3 regions of the Pseudoduganella sp. R-34 genome follow, and region 1 is predicted to be linked to each of the others. Evidence: predicted binding sites of a transcription regulator. Region 1 holds the regulator's gene; each other region holds the start of a gene.
The links. Region 1 encodes sigma-54, which starts transcription at its own class of promoters, with help from an activator protein. Its sites were predicted from a motif close to TGGCANGNAANCTGCTTT; they were not measured.

Region 1 (5,413 bases):
GCCTACGTCAAGCAGACGCCGGAGGGCTTCCAGCAAGTGACGCTGTTTGGCGACGGCAAGAAAGCCACCTTCCGCCAGAAGCGCGACGGCGCCGGCGACCAGTGGGTGGAAGGCGATGCCGACCGCATCGAGTATGAGGAACAGGTTGAACTGGTGAAGATGTTCAACAAGGCCACCATCCGCCGCCTGGAAGGCGGCAAGCAGAACGATGAAGTGCAGGGTGAGTTCATTTCTTACGACAGCCGCAAGGAATTTTTCAGCGTGCGCAATTCGGCCAGCGGGGAGAGCAAGCCCGGCGGCGGTCGCGGCACCATGGTGATCCAGCCGACCCGTACCGAACCCCCAGCGACGCCGACGGAGAAGAAGTAAGCATGCAAGCAAATAACTGCGCCAGCACGCTGGTCGTGCGCGGCCTCCAGAAAACCTATGGCAAGCGCCAGGTGGTGCACGACGTTTCGCTGCAAGTCGATTGCGGTGAAGTGGTCGGCCTGCTCGGTCCCAACGGTGCCGGCAAGACTACCTCTTTCTACATGATCGTCGGCCTGGTGGCTTCCGATGCAGGCACCATCGATATCGGCGGCACCGACGTGTCGAGCCTGCCGATCCACAAGCGCGCCACGCTGGGCCTGTCCTACCTGCCGCAGGAAGCTTCGGTGTTCCGCAAGCTGACGGTGGAAGAAAACATCCGTGCCGTGCTGGAACTGCAGAAGGTGGACGGCAAGCCTCTGCCCAAGGCGGAAATCAAGCAGCGCCTGGAATCGCTGCTGGCCGACTTGCAAATCGAGAAGCTGCGCGAGAACCCGGCCCTGTCGCTGTCGGGTGGCGAGCGCCGCCGCGTGGAAATTGCGCGCGCCCTGGCCACCAACCCGCGCTTCGTGCTGCTGGACGAACCGTTTGCCGGCGTGGATCCGATCGCCGTGATCGAAATCCAACGTATTGTGCGTTTCCTGAAGGAGCGCAATATCGGTGTGCTGATCACCGACCATAATGTGCGTGAGACCCTCGGCATTTGCGACCGCGCCTACATCATCAACCAGGGCGCCGTGCTGGCCTCGGGCCGCCCGGACGACATCATTGCCAACGAATCCGTTCGCCGCGTCTACCTCGGCGAACACTTCCGCATGTAAACGAAGGCCATGAAACAAACACTGCAACTGCGAACCTCGCAACACCTGGCGCTGACGCCGCAGCTGCAACAATCCATCCGCCTGCTGCAGCTGTCCACGCTGGAGCTGCACCAGGAGTTGGAACAGCTGCTTGGCGACAATCCCATGCTGGAGCGCCTTGACGACCCGCTCGACCACTCGGTACGGCTGCTGGCCGATGGCGCCATCAGCCAGGGCAACGGCAATGGCACCGAAGCTCCCGCCACGCCTTCGGCTGAAGGCCCGCAAGGCGAGGGCGGCGAAGCCCCGGCCGCTGCCGGCGAAAGCGATACCTATGAAGGCGGCGACCATGAAGCCGGCAACGGCAGCGACGACGCCGACTGGAGCGCCAGCGCCGGCAGCAAATCCGCCGACGACGAAGACAGCCGCCCGCAACTGGAAGCTTCCGGCTGCACGCTGCGCGAACACCTGCTCGAGCAGATGCGCGTCACCGTGCAGGAGCCGCGCGACCGCGCGCTGATGGAACTGATCATCGATGCGCTGGACGAGAACGGCTACCTGGAAGAGCCGCTGGAAGAAATCCACGAGCGCCTGCCGCCCGAGCTGGAAATCGAACTGGACGACCTGCGCTGCAGCCTGGTGCTGCTGCAAAGCTTCGATCCGCCCGGCGTCGCCGCACGCAATGCCTCCGAATGCCTGGCGCTGCAGATCAGGCGCATGCCCGGCGTGCCGCTGGTGACGCGCCGCATGGCGCTGACCATCGTCGAGAAGCACCTGACCTGGTTCGCCCAGCGCGAGTTCACCAAGCTGAAGAAAGCGCTCGACTGCGACGATGAAGACTTGCGCGAAGCACAGTGCGTGATCCGCCAGTGCAACCCGCATCCGGGCGCCGAATTTGCGTCAGGCGAGTCAGACTACGTGGTGCCGGACGTGATCGTGAAAAAGGGCCGCGGCGGCTGGATCGTCACCCTGAACAACGACGTGGTGCCGCGCCTGCGCGTGAACGCGCTGTATGCCAACCTGCTCAAGCAAGGCAAGAGCGAGTCGCAGATGAATGGCCAGCTGCAGGAGGCCAAGTGGTTGATCAAGAATATGCGCCAGCGCTTCGACACGATCCTGCGCGTCGCGGAAGCGATAGTAGAAAGACAAAAGAACTTTTTCAGTCATGGCGCAGTGGCCATGAGACCCCTTGTGTTGCGTGAAATTGCTGATACACTGGGACTACACGAGAGCACTATTTCTCGCGTAACAACTCAAAAATATATGCTCACCCCGCATGGCATGTTTGAGTTGAAATATTTCTTTGGTAGCCACGTCGCGACCGAAGCCGGGGGGGAGGCTTCCTCGACTGCGATACGGGCACTGATCGTGCAATTGACAGGAGCAGAAGACCCGAAAAATCCTTTATCCGACAGTAAGATTGCGGACATGCTGGGTGAACAAGGCATGGTGATTGCGCGACGGACTGTTGCCAAATATCGAGAAGCGTTGAAGATCCCTCCAGTTAGCCTCCGCAAATCGTTGTAGTGCAGTGCATGGGTTCCTCTGTGCGTTTCGGCGTGCACGAACTCGAGAGCGACATCATCTTTAGGAGTGTGTATGAATCTCACCATCAGTGGACATCATGTCGAAGTGACCCCAGCCATTCGCGAGTACGTGCAGAACAAGCTGGAACGAGTCAAGCGCCATTTCGATCAAGTAATCGATATTGCTGTCATCCTGACTGTAGATAACCTCACCGAGAAAGAGAAACGCCAGAAAGCCGAAATCAACCTGCGCATGTCTGGCAAAACTGTTTACGTCGAAAGCCTGTCGCAAGACCTTTACGCCGCCATCGATACCCTGATTGATAAACTGGATCGCCAGGTCATGAAATACAAGGACCGTGTGCAGAACCACAGTCATGCGGCCATCAAGCATTTCCCGGATACGTATGAGGCACCACCCACCGCCATGTAAAGGACTGGCCGTGCAGCACACCAAAGGGCGCAATTGGCGCCCTTTTTTGCGACCAGTGTGCGTTAGAATATTTGCATGAGCGAACACGTACACACCCAACTCTCCAACGGTACCGGCTTCATCACGCTGGACCGCCCCAAGACCCTCAATTCACTGTCCCTCGACATGGTGCGCGCGATGACGCAGGCGCTGCTGGCATGGCGCGACGATGCGTCGGTGGCGGCGGTCGTGGTGCGCAGCAGCAGCGAACGCGCGCTGTGCGCAGGCGGCGATATCCGCTTCTTCCACGACGTCGGCCGCGGCAATACGCAAGGCGGCAGCGCGCTGCTGGAAGACTTCTTCACCGAAGAATATGCGCTGAACCATTTAATCCATTTCTACCCCAAGCCTTATGTGGCGCTGATGGATGGCGTGGTGATGGGCGGCGGCATGGGCATCGCGCAGGGCGGGCCGGAGTGCGGCGTGCGCATCGTCACGGGCCGTACCAGGATGGCGATGCCCGAGGTGAACATCGGCCTGTTTCCCGACGTGGGCAGCAGTCACTTCCTGTCGCATGCGCCGGGCCAGCTTGGCATGTGGCTCGGCCTCACCGGGCTGACGGTCGGCGCCGCGGATGCGCTCTACCTCGACCTGGCTGACTACTTCGTGCCGGAAACTGAACTGGCCGGACTGGCCAAGCTGTTCGAGTCGACGCCCGGCAAATCGTTGCGCGATGCTGTCGCGGTCTTTGCCTGCCCGCACAACGCCTTCGCCGGCGACAGCGAACTGGAAGCGCAGCGTGCCCTGATCGATCAGCATTTCTCGGCGGGCTCGGTACCCGCCATCATGGATTCGCTGCGAGGCGACAGCACGCCTTTCGCGCAGAAATCGCTGAAGGCAATGGAATTGCGCTCGCCGCTGATGATGAGCGTGACCCACGAGCTGCTGAAGCGCGGCGCGTCGCTGGGCGTGTCCGACTGCTTGCGCATGGAGCGCAACCTGGTGCGCCGCAACTTCGAACACGGCGAGATTTTCGAGGGCGTACGCGCCCTGGTGATCGACAAGGACAACCAGCCGCAGTGGAATCCCGCAACGCTGGCCGAAGTGACGCCCGCCATGGTGGAGCGCTTCTTCGAACCATGCTGGCCGGCCTGGGCGCACCCCTTGCGCCACCTCGCATGAGGGATCTGGACCGGATCGACCGGGGCATCCTGAATATCCTGCAAGAAGATGCCAGCACGCCGTTGCGCGAGATCGCGGAGCGCGTGCATTCGTCGGTCGCGACCTGCCAGCGCCGCATCGAAAGGCTGCGCAACGACGGCGTGCTGGTCAAGGCTGTCGCGCTGGTTGACCGCGCGCTTGCCGGGCGGCCCCTGACGGTATTCGTGTCGGTCGAACTGGAGAAGCAGAATACCGACATCCTCAAGCAGTTCGAGCACCGCATGCGTTCCGAGCCCGAGGTGATGTCCTGCTACGAAGTGGCCGGCGAGTTCGACTTCCACCTGATCGTCACGGTGGAGTCGATGGAAGAGTACAGCGCCTTCACACGGCGCGTTTTCACCTCGCACCACAACGTCATCAACGTCAAGAGCCTGTTCGCGATGAACTGCTCCAAGTTCGAGACCAAGCTGACGCTGTAGTCACGGCTCGCAGCTGTAGCGCAAGCTGTCGTCCAGCGCGAGCGGCAGCACCAGCGTATGGAACTTGCGGGCGTTGGCATCGGCGCACAGCTTGGCGCGCGCTGCGGGATCGCTGCTGTATGGCGCAGCATACTCCGCATTGAATACCGGCTTGCCGCTGGCGATGAAAGCCTGGTAGCCCTCGCATTCGGCGAACTCATGGCATTGTTCGTTGACGGCGAAATCGAAATCGCCTACCAGGTCCTTCAACTGATCCGTATCGTTTTTCAATGCAATGGACATTCCCCGGTGGTGCGCTTCGCTTGCCAGGAATCGGTTGTAATCGAGCTGCGTGGCGGCGGTAAGGGCGAAGCCGCTGTTGTTCGCATAGCCGTCCACGTTGTCTGCTTCAACGCCATTGCATCCCTTGGAGACTGCCAGGTCCAACCGCGCAAGCATGATCTTCCGCACAGTTGCCGAGCGCGTGTCGAGCCATCGCTCCCCAGCCCATCCTTGCAGGTCCTGGCCCATGTCGGCTGGCGCAAAGCCGGAAAAGTCGGGACGCCAGTTTTCGGAGCTGCCGGCTGAAAAATAGCAGACCACTTTCTTGCCGCTCGCCTTCAATGCCTGGACGGTAGCAGGCGCTGTCTCGAACAGATCGATGTCGTACACGGTTGCCGCATAGGCGGTATTGACCGTCCCTTTCAACTGCCACTGCCAGGTATCGCCCAACGCAGGTTTCCAGTAGGC
Region 2 (5,413 bases), 2.7 Mb from region 1:
AGGCCCCGTTCAGCCTGCAAACCCAGCACTTTCAGTACCGACGGGCGCGCCACGTCGGCGTCCACCAGCAGCGCGCGTGCATCCTTTTCCATGGAAATGCTCATTGCCAGGTTGACCGCGCAATAGGTCTTTCCTTCTCCCGGCAGGGCGCTGGTGACGACGATCAGGTTGCCGTGCGGGATGGCGTTGGCGCCGCCGGAGCGCGCGTCATTGAGCAAGTGGCGCTTGACGATCCGAAAGTCCTCGGCGACGGAAGTGCGGCCGCTCTCATGCGTCACCATTCCGCGCTGCCGCATCCGGACCAGGTTGATGTCGGCGTAACCGAGTTCGGTCGGCGGTGCAAGTTCCAGCAGGTTGGGCGGTAATTGCATGGGGCCTCCATCTATTGGTAGAACAGGGTGAACACCATCACGCCGCTATAGCCAAGCAACAGGCAGGCGCCGCCGGCGCTGAAACCCAGGCGGTCGCGCGCATGCCGGCGCTTCTCTTCATCGGTCCAGTTCATGCCAATGGTACCGAGCACCCGCAAGCCGGTCGCCGCGCGCAAATCGGCCGGACTCAGGAACGTGGGGCGCAGTTCGGACAGCCCGAGCGCTGCCGCTGCGCCACCGATGAGGCCGGCGGCCAGCACTGCGCTGTAATACAGGGCGCGGTTGGGGCCGATGGGGCGCTGGGGCATGGTTGGCGGATCGATGATCTTGAAACTCATCATTTCTGTGGTGGTTGTCAATTCCCCCGACAGCTTGGCTGCCTCGCGGCGCGCAACGAGCTTCTCGTAATTTTCCTTGTTCACCTGGTAGTCGCGTGTCAGTTGGCCGAGCTGGGACTCGAGTTCGGGCACGGCATTGCGCTGCTCCTGGAGCTGCGCCTGGCGCTGTTGCATGGCCTCGACACGCGCCCGTAATGCGGCCACCCGCGCTTCCGATTCCGCCAAAGCCACCTTCATTTGCTGGAACAAGGGGTTGTACTGGCGCGCTGTGTCGCCGGGGTCAGCCTGCTTCTGGCGCTCTTCGCGCCGTTTCTCTTCAAGCTGGGCGATCAGGCGCAGGGCTGCCACGACATCGGGATGCAGGTCGGTGTATTGCATGCGCAGGGCATCGAGGCTCTTGTTCAAGGCGCTGATGCGCGAGTCGAGCTCGGATACCTCGCCCGGCGTGCCGACGCCCGCAAGCAGCGGCTCGTCGCCGCCGAATTGGGCTTCAATGGCCTTGCGCGCCTGTTCGGCCTCGGCCAGCTCCAGCTGGGCGCTGGCCAATGCGTCGTTCGCGGTCAGCAGCTTGCCGCCATAATCCTGGCCTTCGCGCGGCAGCAGGTAGTTGTGTTTGAGACGGAATTCCTTGACGGCGTTCTCCGCCGTGAGCAGGCGGTCTTCGTAATTCTTGATCTGTTCGTCGATGAACTGGACCGCCTTCTCGGAATCGCCTTTCTTTCCCTTGAAACTGCCTTCCACGAAGATCGACAGCAAGGCCTGCACCACGTCGCGCACCTGGCGCGGGTCGGAGTGGGTGTAGCCGATGGTGTAGATATCGTAGGTGCCGGTGCCGTTGATGTGAATCCGCTTCAGCATATCGTCGACCATCGCATCGTGGTCGCGTGCGGACACCGAGCGCACGTCCAGGTCCACCATGCGCAATACCCGATCGATATTCGGCCGGCTTAGCAAAGTCCGGCTCATGATGGCGACTTGCTGCTCGACGTTGGGCATGCTGGTCATGCCCACCATCAGCGGCTTCAGGATGCTTTGGGTATCGACGAACACGCGGGCCGTGCTCTGGTACTCGTTGGGCAGGGAGTAGACCTTGGCCCAGCCTATCAGCACAATCACCCAGGCGATGCTGAATCCCGCCCAGCGGTGCTTCCAGATGCCTTTCAGGCCGGACAGCAATTGGCTGAAGAGATGCTCCATGCTGCGCTCCCTGGTGATACGCCTCGGTCCTCTGGATTATATGGGCGGGATTCCAGCCTGGCTGGCGAACCCGCCCGAACGTTGAGGCCTGTCAAGAAGTGCTCAGGATTTGCGGCGGCGCAGCGCAACCGACATCGCCAGCATGCCTGCAGCGAGCACGGCCAGCGAATCCGGCTCCGGCAACTCCTGTTGCAGGGCGTTGGCCAGAGTGTTGTGCTGGATCGTGATCTGGTAACTGGTGCCGGCTGTCAGCAAAGGCGACACCTTGGTGAGCGGCACCCCGGGCAGGGTCGCAAAGGTGTACGTAAGGATGCCAGGGCTGCCATCCGTGCGGCTGCGTACACTGAATGCGTTCAGGTCGTCTGGCGCGAAGTCGAAGATCCGGCCCTGGGTGGTCAGGTCGATGATGTTGATGGACCACGACAGCCGTGCATTGGCATTGGCGTCCGGTCCCGATCCGGGCGACACATAAGCCTGGGTGAAGGCGGTTGCGTCGAACGACACAGTCATGGTGTCGGCTGCTCCCAGCGTGAACTGGAAGGTGGTCGAGGTACCGACGTCGGAATTGCCCGATGCGATGGCGTTCAGGGCGGTCGAGGCATCGGCCCGCGTGCGGGCGTGTGCCCCGGCCGGCGCTGCGCCGATGGTAATGGAGGCGCCGGTCAGGTCCTGGTCGGCATAGCCGAAAGTGCCTGGCACTGGCGGCGGGCTGGGCAGCGGGGTGAAGTTGTTTTCGCCCAGCCCCCCGCAGGGGGCGCCCATGCATTGATGCGGCACGTTCGGGACACCAAGCAGGATCGGGATCGACGAGGTTCCGTTCGCGAAGACGCCGTTCAGCGAAGCAGTTGCGTGGGCATCGTTGGTACCCTGCAAGATCGTGAAGTCGGTCGTGCTGTAGGCGGTGCCGTTGGAGTGGAGCAGCCTGAAGTTGTTGATGTCGAGGATGGCCGAGGCAAAGGTGGAGGCCTGGACCGGTACGCTGGCAAGGCTGGCCGCCAGCAAGGCGGCAGTTGCCAGTAAAGACTTGCGCAAGGTAGTCATAGCGTGGATCTCCCGATTGGATTGCGGCAGGTTTGCCGGCATGGTCGTATGAGCAGCATCCGTGCCATGCCGTGGCGCCCCGTTGGCCGCGGCCCGTGAAAAGAAATCCGACGCGTGCGGAACCTTGGGCCAGCCCGAGCATCCAAGCCCTATACCGATAGGAGGACGCACCGTGGACGACGACACCATTGTTTCCCTGTTGATTGACGAGAACGCTGGCGGCGAGCAGCCGTTGCACGCGATCGACCAGCAGCTTTTCCATATCCGGCTGGCCAATTCGGCCGGCAAACGCGAAGCGGCCAGTGTGCTGCTGCAAAAGATGTATGGCTGGCGCGGCTATGAAGTGGATCCCAACGCCCCCCACCAACCCAACCGTATCACCCTGGCGGCCGATAGCCAGGGTGATACGGTTGGCACCATGTCGCTGTGCCTTGACGACCCCGACATTGGCCTGCCGGCCGATGAAAACTTTGGCGACATCCTGTCCGCACTGCGGGAGCAGGGACGACGCCTGTGCGAACCGGCGCGGCTGGCCATCGACCGCAATGTCAATATGCGCGTGTTTGCAGCGCTGATCCACATCTCCTATGTGTACGCGCACAACCTGCACGGTTGCACGGATTATGTGATCGAAGTCAACCCGCGCCATGTCAGGTTCTACAAGCGCATGCTGGGTTTCCGCGATGCGGCGCCGGAGCGGCACTGCAGCCGGGTCGGCGCGCCGGCGGTGCTGCTGCGGCTGGACCTGGCGCACATGGCGGAGCAGATACGGCTCTATGGCGGGCGCATGGAATCGGTGCCTAACGAACGTTCCTTCTACCCCTTCTTTTTCTCGCCGCAAGATGAGGCCGGTATTACGGTCCGCTTGCGCGAGGGGAGGGACTGAGATGGCGAACCTCCAACCCGCACTGCAGGCCTGGCGCCTGCTGCTTGGTCCAGCCCGGGTGCTTGCCTCGCCCAGCGAACTTGCGCCGTACACTGCCAGCACCTCGGGCCAGCCCGTCGCGCCCCTTGCAGTGTTGCGTCCGCTATCGCACGGTGAGGTGGTGGCCGTGGTGCGCAGTGCCGGCGAATTTGGCGTCCCGCTGTATCCGCTGAGTACCGGCCGCAACTGGGGATACGGCGACGCCAACCCAAGCGGCGAAGGCCAGGTCATCGTGGACCTGGGCGGGATGAACCGCATTCTTGAGATCGATCCGGACCTTGCCTATGCCGTGATCGAGCCTGGCGTCACGCAGGCCCAGCTCGCCGGTCAACTGGCGGAGCTGCAACTTCCCCTGTGGATGGATTGTACCGGCGCCGGGCCGGATACCAGCCTCGTCGGCAACATCCTGGAGCGCGGCTTCGGCCATACGCCCTATGGCAACCGCATGCTGCATGTAGCCGGCATGCGCATCGTGCTGGCCAGCGGCGACACGCTCGAGACTGGTTTCGCCCATTTTGCCCACGCCAGTGCCGCCCACCTTTACCCGTATGGTGTCGGGCCATGGCTGGACGGTTTGTTCACGCAATCGAACTTCGGCATTATTACCAGCCTCGGCTTCTGGCTGATGCCGCAAACGGAAGTGGTAAGCCACCTGGTTGCGAGCGTCCCCGGCTTCGAGGGCATCGCCGCAGTTGTGGATGCGCTGCGCCCACTGCGCCTGGATGGCACATTGCCCAGCGTGGTCCATATCGGGAACGATTTGCGCGTGCTGTCGGGAGGAATGGTGTTCCCTGCGTCGCTGGCGCCGCAAGGGCCGCCGCTGCCGCTTCCATTGCGCGCCGGCCTGTGCCGGCAGGCCGGGATCGGCGCCTGGACTGTGTCAGCTGCGCTTTACGGCCGGCCGGCCCAGGTGGCCGATGCGCGCCGTGCCCTGCAGGCGGCCATTGGCAGGCTGGCCACCTTGCGCTTTATCGATGACCGCACGCTGGCACTCGGAAGCATCGCGGCCCGCCTGATGGGAAAAGGCAGGCTCGGATCGCGGTTGTCGGCGCAGGTCGACCTTGGCCGCTCCCTCTTGAACATGAACCGCGGCATTCCGGATGGCCGCTTCCTGGCAGGCGCCTACTGGCGTCGCCGAGGTGGCCTGCCTCAGGGATTCCCACTGGGCGCCAATCCGGCGCGCGACGGTTGCGGAATGATGTGGCTGGCACCCGTGCTGCCGATGCGCGGCACCGACTTGTTGCACGTGCACTCGCTGGTCGAGCCGCTGTTTGCTAGCCATGGCTTCGATCTGTTTGAAACCTTCAGCATGATCAACGAGCGTGCACTGGGCGGCGTGCTGACCATCTGCTTTGACCAGGAAGATGCGGCGGAGGCGGCGCGCGCCCGGCAATGCTACGATGCCTCGTTTGCACGGCTGATGGGCGCTGGATACATTCCCTATCGCGTGGGTCCGCAATCGGTGGGGGCCCTGGACAGCGGCCACGATACGTATTGGGACACCGTGGCCCGCATCAAGTCGGCGCTTGATCCGCAGCACA
Region 3 (5,413 bases), 1.4 Mb from region 1:
GGTAGGCCGAAACCACTTTCTCCTTGCGCAGGAACTCGGTCAGCGCCAGCACGATGTCGGTCGCGGTAATGCCGGGCTGTGGCTTGCCGCTCAGCTCAACGCCGATGATGTCCGGCAGGCGCATCCAGGAGGCGCGGCCCAGCATCACGGTTTCCGCTTCCAGGCCGCCCACGCCGATGGCGATCACGCCCAGCGCGTCGACCATCGGAGTGTGCGAGTCGGTGCCTACCAGGGTGTCCGGATAGGCCACGCCATCGCTCACTTGAATGACCGGCGACATGCGTTCCAGGTTGATCTGGTGCAGGATGCCGTTGCCCGGCGGGATCACGTCGACGTTCTGGAACGCCTTCTTGGTCCAGTTGATGAAGTCGAAACGGTCTTCGTTGCGGCGGTCTTCAATGGCGCGGTTCTTGTTGAAGGCGTCCGGATCGAAACCGCCGCATTCCACTGCCAGCGAGTGGTCGACCACCAGCTGGGTCGGCACCACCGGATTGACCAGGGCAGGATCGCCGCCCTGCTCTGCGATGGCATCGCGCAGGCCGGCCAGGTCGACCAGCGCGGTCTGGCCCAGGATGTCGTGGCACACCACGCGGGCCGGGAACCATGGGAAGTCCAGGTCGCGCTTGCGTTCGATCAGCTGCGACAGCGACGCGGCGAGCGTGGCCGGATCGCAGCGGCGCACCAGGTTCTCCGCCAGCACGCGCGAGGTGTACGGCAGCGTGGCGTAGGCGCCCGGCTTGATCGCATCGACCGCTTCGCGCGCGTCGAAATAATCCAGCTTGGTGCCAGGGAGTTGCTTACGGTATTGGGAGTTCATGATTACTTGCGATCCTTGATCGGTACGAAGGCCAGGTCTTCAGGTCCGACGTAATTGGCGCTTGGACGAATGATCTTGTTGTCGATGCGCTGCTCGATGATGTGCGCCGACCAGCCGGAGGTGCGCGAAATCACGAACAGCGGGGTGAACATGGCGGTCGGAACGCCCATCATGTGGTACGACACGGCGGAGAACCAGTCCAGGTTAGGGAACATCTTCTTGACTTCCCACATCACCGACTCCAGGCGTTCGGCGATGTCGAACATCTTCATCGAGCCGGCTTCTTGCGACAGGGAACGCGCCACTTCCTTGATCACCACGTTGCGCGGGTCGGACACGGTGTACACGGGATGGCCGAAGCCGATCACCACTTCCTTGTTGGCGACGCGGTTGCGGATGTCGGCTTCCGCTTCGTCCGCGTTTTCGTAGCGCTGCTGGATGTCCAGCGCCACTTCGTTGGCGCCGCCGTGCTTGGGACCGCGCAGCGCGCCGATCGCGCCGGTGATGGCGGAATGGATGTCGGAACCGGTGCCGGCGATCACGCGGCTGGTGAAAGTGGAGGCATTGAACTCGTGCTCCGCGTACAGGATCAGCGAGGTATGCATTGCACGCACCCACGATTCGGACGGCTTTTCGCCATGCAGCAGGTGCAGGAAGTGGCCGCCGATGGTTTCATCGTCGGTTTCCACATCGATGCGCTTGCCGTTATGGCTGTAGTGGTACCAATACAGCAGCATGGAACCGAAGGAAGCCATCAGGCGGTCGGCGATGTCGCGCGCGCCGGCGATATTGTGGTCGTCCTTCTCAGGCAGGCAGCAGCCCAGCACGGAAACGCCGGTACGCATCACGTCCATCGGGTGAGCCGATGCAGGCAGCGCTTCCAGCGCCGACTTCACGCCTTGCGGCAGGCCGCGCAGGGATTTCAGCTTGGATTTGTAGCCTTTCAGTTCGGCCATGTTCGGCAGCTTGCCGTGCACCAGCAGGTAGGCGATCTCTTCGAATTCGCAGGTGGTGGCCACGTCCAGGATGTCGTAGCCGCGATAGTGCAGGTCGTTGCCGGTCTTGCCTACGGAGCACAGGGCGGTATTGCCGGCTGCGACGCCGGACAGGGCGACGGATTTCTTAGGCTTGAAGGTTGGGGCTTGCTCGGTCATTTTGGTCTCTCCTCGGATCGTCGAATTATTTTTTGGCGGCTGCAAACAGGGCGTCCAGCTTCTGTTCGAAATCGTGATAGTTGATGCGCTCGTACAATTCGGCGCGGGTCTGCATGGTGTCGACCACGTTCTGCTGGGTGCCGTCGCGGCGGATCGCGGTGTACACATTCTCCGCAGCCTTGTTCATGGCGCGGAAGGCGGACAGCGGGTACAGCACCAGGCCCACGTCGGCGGACTTCAGTTCTTCCACGGTGAACAGCGGGGTGGAGCCGAATTCGGTGATATTCGCCAGCACCGGGACTTTTACCGCTGCGGCGAATTGCTTGTACATATCCAGCGAAATCATCGCTTCAGGGAAGATCATGTCGGCGCCGGCTTCCACGCAGGCCATTGCGCGGTCGATTGCGGCGTCCAGGCCTTCCACGGCCAGCGCATCGGTACGGGCCATGATCACGAAGTTTTCGTCGGTACGCGCGTCCACGGCAGCCTTGATGCGGTCGATCATTTCGCCCTTGGAGACGATTTCCTTTCCGGGGCGGTGGCCGCAACGCTTGGCGCCCACCTGGTCTTCGATATGCATGGCGGCGGCGCCGAACTTGATCATCGACTTCACGGTGCGCGCCACGTTGAAGGCGGAGGCGCCGAATCCGGTGTCCACGTCCACCAGCAGCGGCAGGTCGCACACGTCGGTGATGCGGCGCACGTCGGTCAGCACGTCGTCCAGGTTGGAGATGCCCAGGTCCGGCAGGCCGAGGGAGCCCGCAGCCACGCCGCCGCCCGACAGATAGATCGCCTTGAAGCCGGCGCGCTTGGCCAGCAGGGCGTGGTTGGCGTTAATCGCGCCCACCACCTGCAGCGGGGATTCTTCTTGCACGGCCTTGCGGAAGGCGGCGCCTGCGGAATATTGGCTCATGATGTCCTTTCTGTTTGAGGAATGTTTGCCGTCCATAGTGCAAGTGGCATGCCAGCCGTGGCTTCCCAGCAAAATCAAGCACTTGCAACGCGGGCGCCAGAGTATAATGTTTCAGGTTGAAACACGTGAAACGTTTCAGGTGAAACATGCGACATTCCACTCCCCTGCCCTTCGACCCGGCCGACAAGCCGGTGATCTGGACGGTTTCCGTCTCGCGCCTGTCGGAGCTGTTCCGCGACATCACGCTGGAATACGACGCCCTGGCCGATATCGAACCGATCAACCTTGGCTTCGACGAGGCCGCGCGCCATATCCGCGAACGCCTGGCGACGGAGCGCTGCGATGCCGTCATTGCGGCCGGCTCGAATGCAGCCTACCTGAAGGGACGCCTGTCGGTACCCGTGGTAATCGCCAAGGCCAGCGGCTTCGATTTCATGCAGGCCCTGGCGCGCGCCCGCAAGGTTTCCGACCGCATCGGCGTGATCACCTATCAGGATGACATGCCTGCGCTGGCGGAATTCGCCGCCACCTTCGGCGTGCCGATCGAGCAGCGCACCTATGCCACCGAGGAAGATGCACGCGCCCAGATCAATGACCTGAAGGCCTCCGGCATCAAGGCCATCGTCGGCGCCGGCCTGATCACCGACCTGGCCGAAGAAGCCGGCCTGACCGGCGTTTTTGTCTATTCCGCCGCATCGATCCGCCAGGCCTTCGACGACGCACTTGAACTGGCGCGCCTGGCGCAGCTGGAAACCAACCGTAGCAGGCGCCACGTGGTGGCCGACACCTTGCGCGCCAAGCATGGACTGGCCGACCTGCGCGGCGAGTCCGATGCGATGGAGCGCGTGCGCCAGGCTGTCGTGCTGTACGCGAAGTCGCCCGCCACGGTGCTGATCCAGGGCGAAACCGGCTGCGGCAAGGAACTGGTGGCGCAAGCCATCCACCGCGAATCCCCGCGCACGCTGGGCGGCGCCAACCGTCCCTTTGTCGCGGTGAACTGTGGCGCCATCGCCGAATCGCTGCTGGAGTCGGAATTGTTCGGCCATGAGGAAGGCGCCTTTACCGGTGCCCGTCGCGGCGGCCACGCAGGCCTGTTCGAAGCAGCCAACCGCGGCACCCTGTTCCTCGACGAAATCGGCGAAATGCCGCTTGCACTGCAGACCCGGCTCCTGCGCGTGCTGGAAGAACGCGAAGTAGTGCGGGTCGGCGGCACGCGGCCGATTCCGGTCAATGTGCGCATCATCAGCGCCACCCATTGCGATCTTGAAGCGAGGGTGCGCGAGGGGCGCTTCCGCCCCGACCTGTTCTACCGCCTGGCCGTGCTGCGCCTGTCGCTGCCGCCGCTGCGCGAGCGCCCGACCGACATCCTGCCGCTGGCCGAATGGTCGCTGCGTACCGCCCTGGCCAGCCTGGGCGCGCGCGCCCACCCGAACCTGCCGGCCGAACTGGCCGCCTGCGCCCCCCTGCTGCTGCGCTATGAATGGCCCGGCAATGTACGCGAACTGCGCAACCTCACCGAACGCCTCGCCCTGTTCCTCGCCGCCGAACCGCTGCAGGCCCTGACGCCCAGCTTCGTTGCAGGCGTCGCGCCCGAACTGAATTCCTTGCCGCCCGCGGTAACGCAACTGCCTGCGCCCCATGCATCCGCCCCCGCGCCGAACAGCGTCACCGAAGTATTGGCCCGCTTCGGCGGCCGCCGTGACGCCGCCGCCGACTACCTTGGCATCAGCCGCACGACGCTGTGGCGCCGCCTGCGCGAAGAGCAGGAACCCTGAGCCGAGGCATCGACGCCACAGCATATTGCATCAATGACAATCCCGTAGTATCTTCTTGCGTTGAATTCAGGGGCATTACATGGAATATCGCAGGGAAATTGATGGTCTGCGGGCGGTTGCCGTCCTGCCGGTAATCCTGTTTCACGCAGGGTTCCAGTTCTTTGGCGGCGGCTTCGTTGGCGTCGACGTCTTTTTCGTCATCAGCGGCTACCTGATCACGACGATCCTGATCCACGAGCTGGAAGCTGGCCAGTTCTCCATTCTCAATTTCTATGAAAGACGGGCGCGCCGCATCCTGCCGGCGCTATTCCTGCTGCTGTTTGCCTGCCTGCCGTTCGCCTGGCTCTGGCTGGTGCCGGACGACCTGAAAGGCTTTTCGCAAAGCCTGGTGGCCGTCACCGCCTTCGCGTCGAATATCCTGTTCTGGGAGCAGAGCGACTACTTCGACAGCTCAGCCGAATTCAAGCCCCTGCTCCACACCTGGAGCCTGGCGGTCGAAGAACAGTTCTACTTGCTGTTCCCCTTGTTCCTGATGCTGTTCTGGCGCCGCGGCCAGCGGCTGCTGCTGGCGGTGCTGGTCGGAACGGCGCTGGCCAGCCTCGGTGCGGCGCAATGGGGCGTGGCCAGGGAGCCTTCCGCCACCTTCTTCCTGCTGCCCACACGCGCCTGGGAGCTGGCCATCGGCGCGCTGTGCGCTTATTACATGTCGCGCCCCGGCGCCGGCCGGCATTCGCAACGCACGCGCGAACTTGCC

Region 2: the regulator sigma-54 is predicted to act here: its motif matches at 2,997-3,014, upstream of ACN9MW_RS16785 (EDSAP-1 family PEP-CTERM protein).
Region 3: the regulator sigma-54 is predicted to act here: its motif matches at 2,921-2,938, upstream of prpB (methylisocitrate lyase).

The regions. Positions count from the first base shown of each region.
Region 1 covers NZ_CP184572.1:936,092-941,504, forward strand. The annotation lists gene lptA (lipopolysaccharide transport periplasmic protein LptA) at 1-369, shown strand, start outside; gene lptB (LPS export ABC transporter ATP-binding protein) at 372-1,127, shown strand; gene ACN9MW_RS04400 (RNA polymerase factor sigma-54) at 1,137-2,633, shown strand; gene hpf (ribosome hibernation-promoting factor, HPF/YfiA family) at 2,706-3,065, shown strand; gene ACN9MW_RS04410 (enoyl-CoA hydratase/isomerase family protein) at 3,141-4,226, shown strand; gene ACN9MW_RS04415 (Lrp/AsnC family transcriptional regulator) at 4,223-4,684, shown strand; gene ACN9MW_RS04420 (endo alpha-1,4 polygalactosaminidase) at 4,685-5,413, opposite strand, start outside.
Region 2 covers NZ_CP184572.1:3,659,432-3,664,844, forward strand. The annotation lists gene ACN9MW_RS16775 (XrtA-associated tyrosine autokinase) at 1-371, opposite strand, end outside; gene ACN9MW_RS16780 (XrtA system polysaccharide chain length determinant) at 383-1,906, opposite strand; gene ACN9MW_RS16785 (EDSAP-1 family PEP-CTERM protein) at 2,009-2,947, opposite strand; gene ACN9MW_RS16790 (N-acyl amino acid synthase FeeM domain-containing protein) at 3,120-3,833, shown strand; gene ACN9MW_RS16795 (FAD-binding oxidoreductase) at 3,835-5,413, shown strand, end outside.
Region 3 covers NZ_CP184572.1:2,351,655-2,357,067, reverse strand. The annotation lists gene acnD (Fe/S-dependent 2-methylisocitrate dehydratase AcnD) at 1-817, opposite strand, end outside; gene prpC (bifunctional 2-methylcitrate synthase/citrate synthase) at 820-1,971, opposite strand; gene prpB (methylisocitrate lyase) at 1,997-2,884, opposite strand; gene prpR (propionate catabolism operon regulatory protein PrpR) at 3,031-4,659, shown strand; gene ACN9MW_RS10790 (acyltransferase family protein) at 4,739-5,413, shown strand, end outside.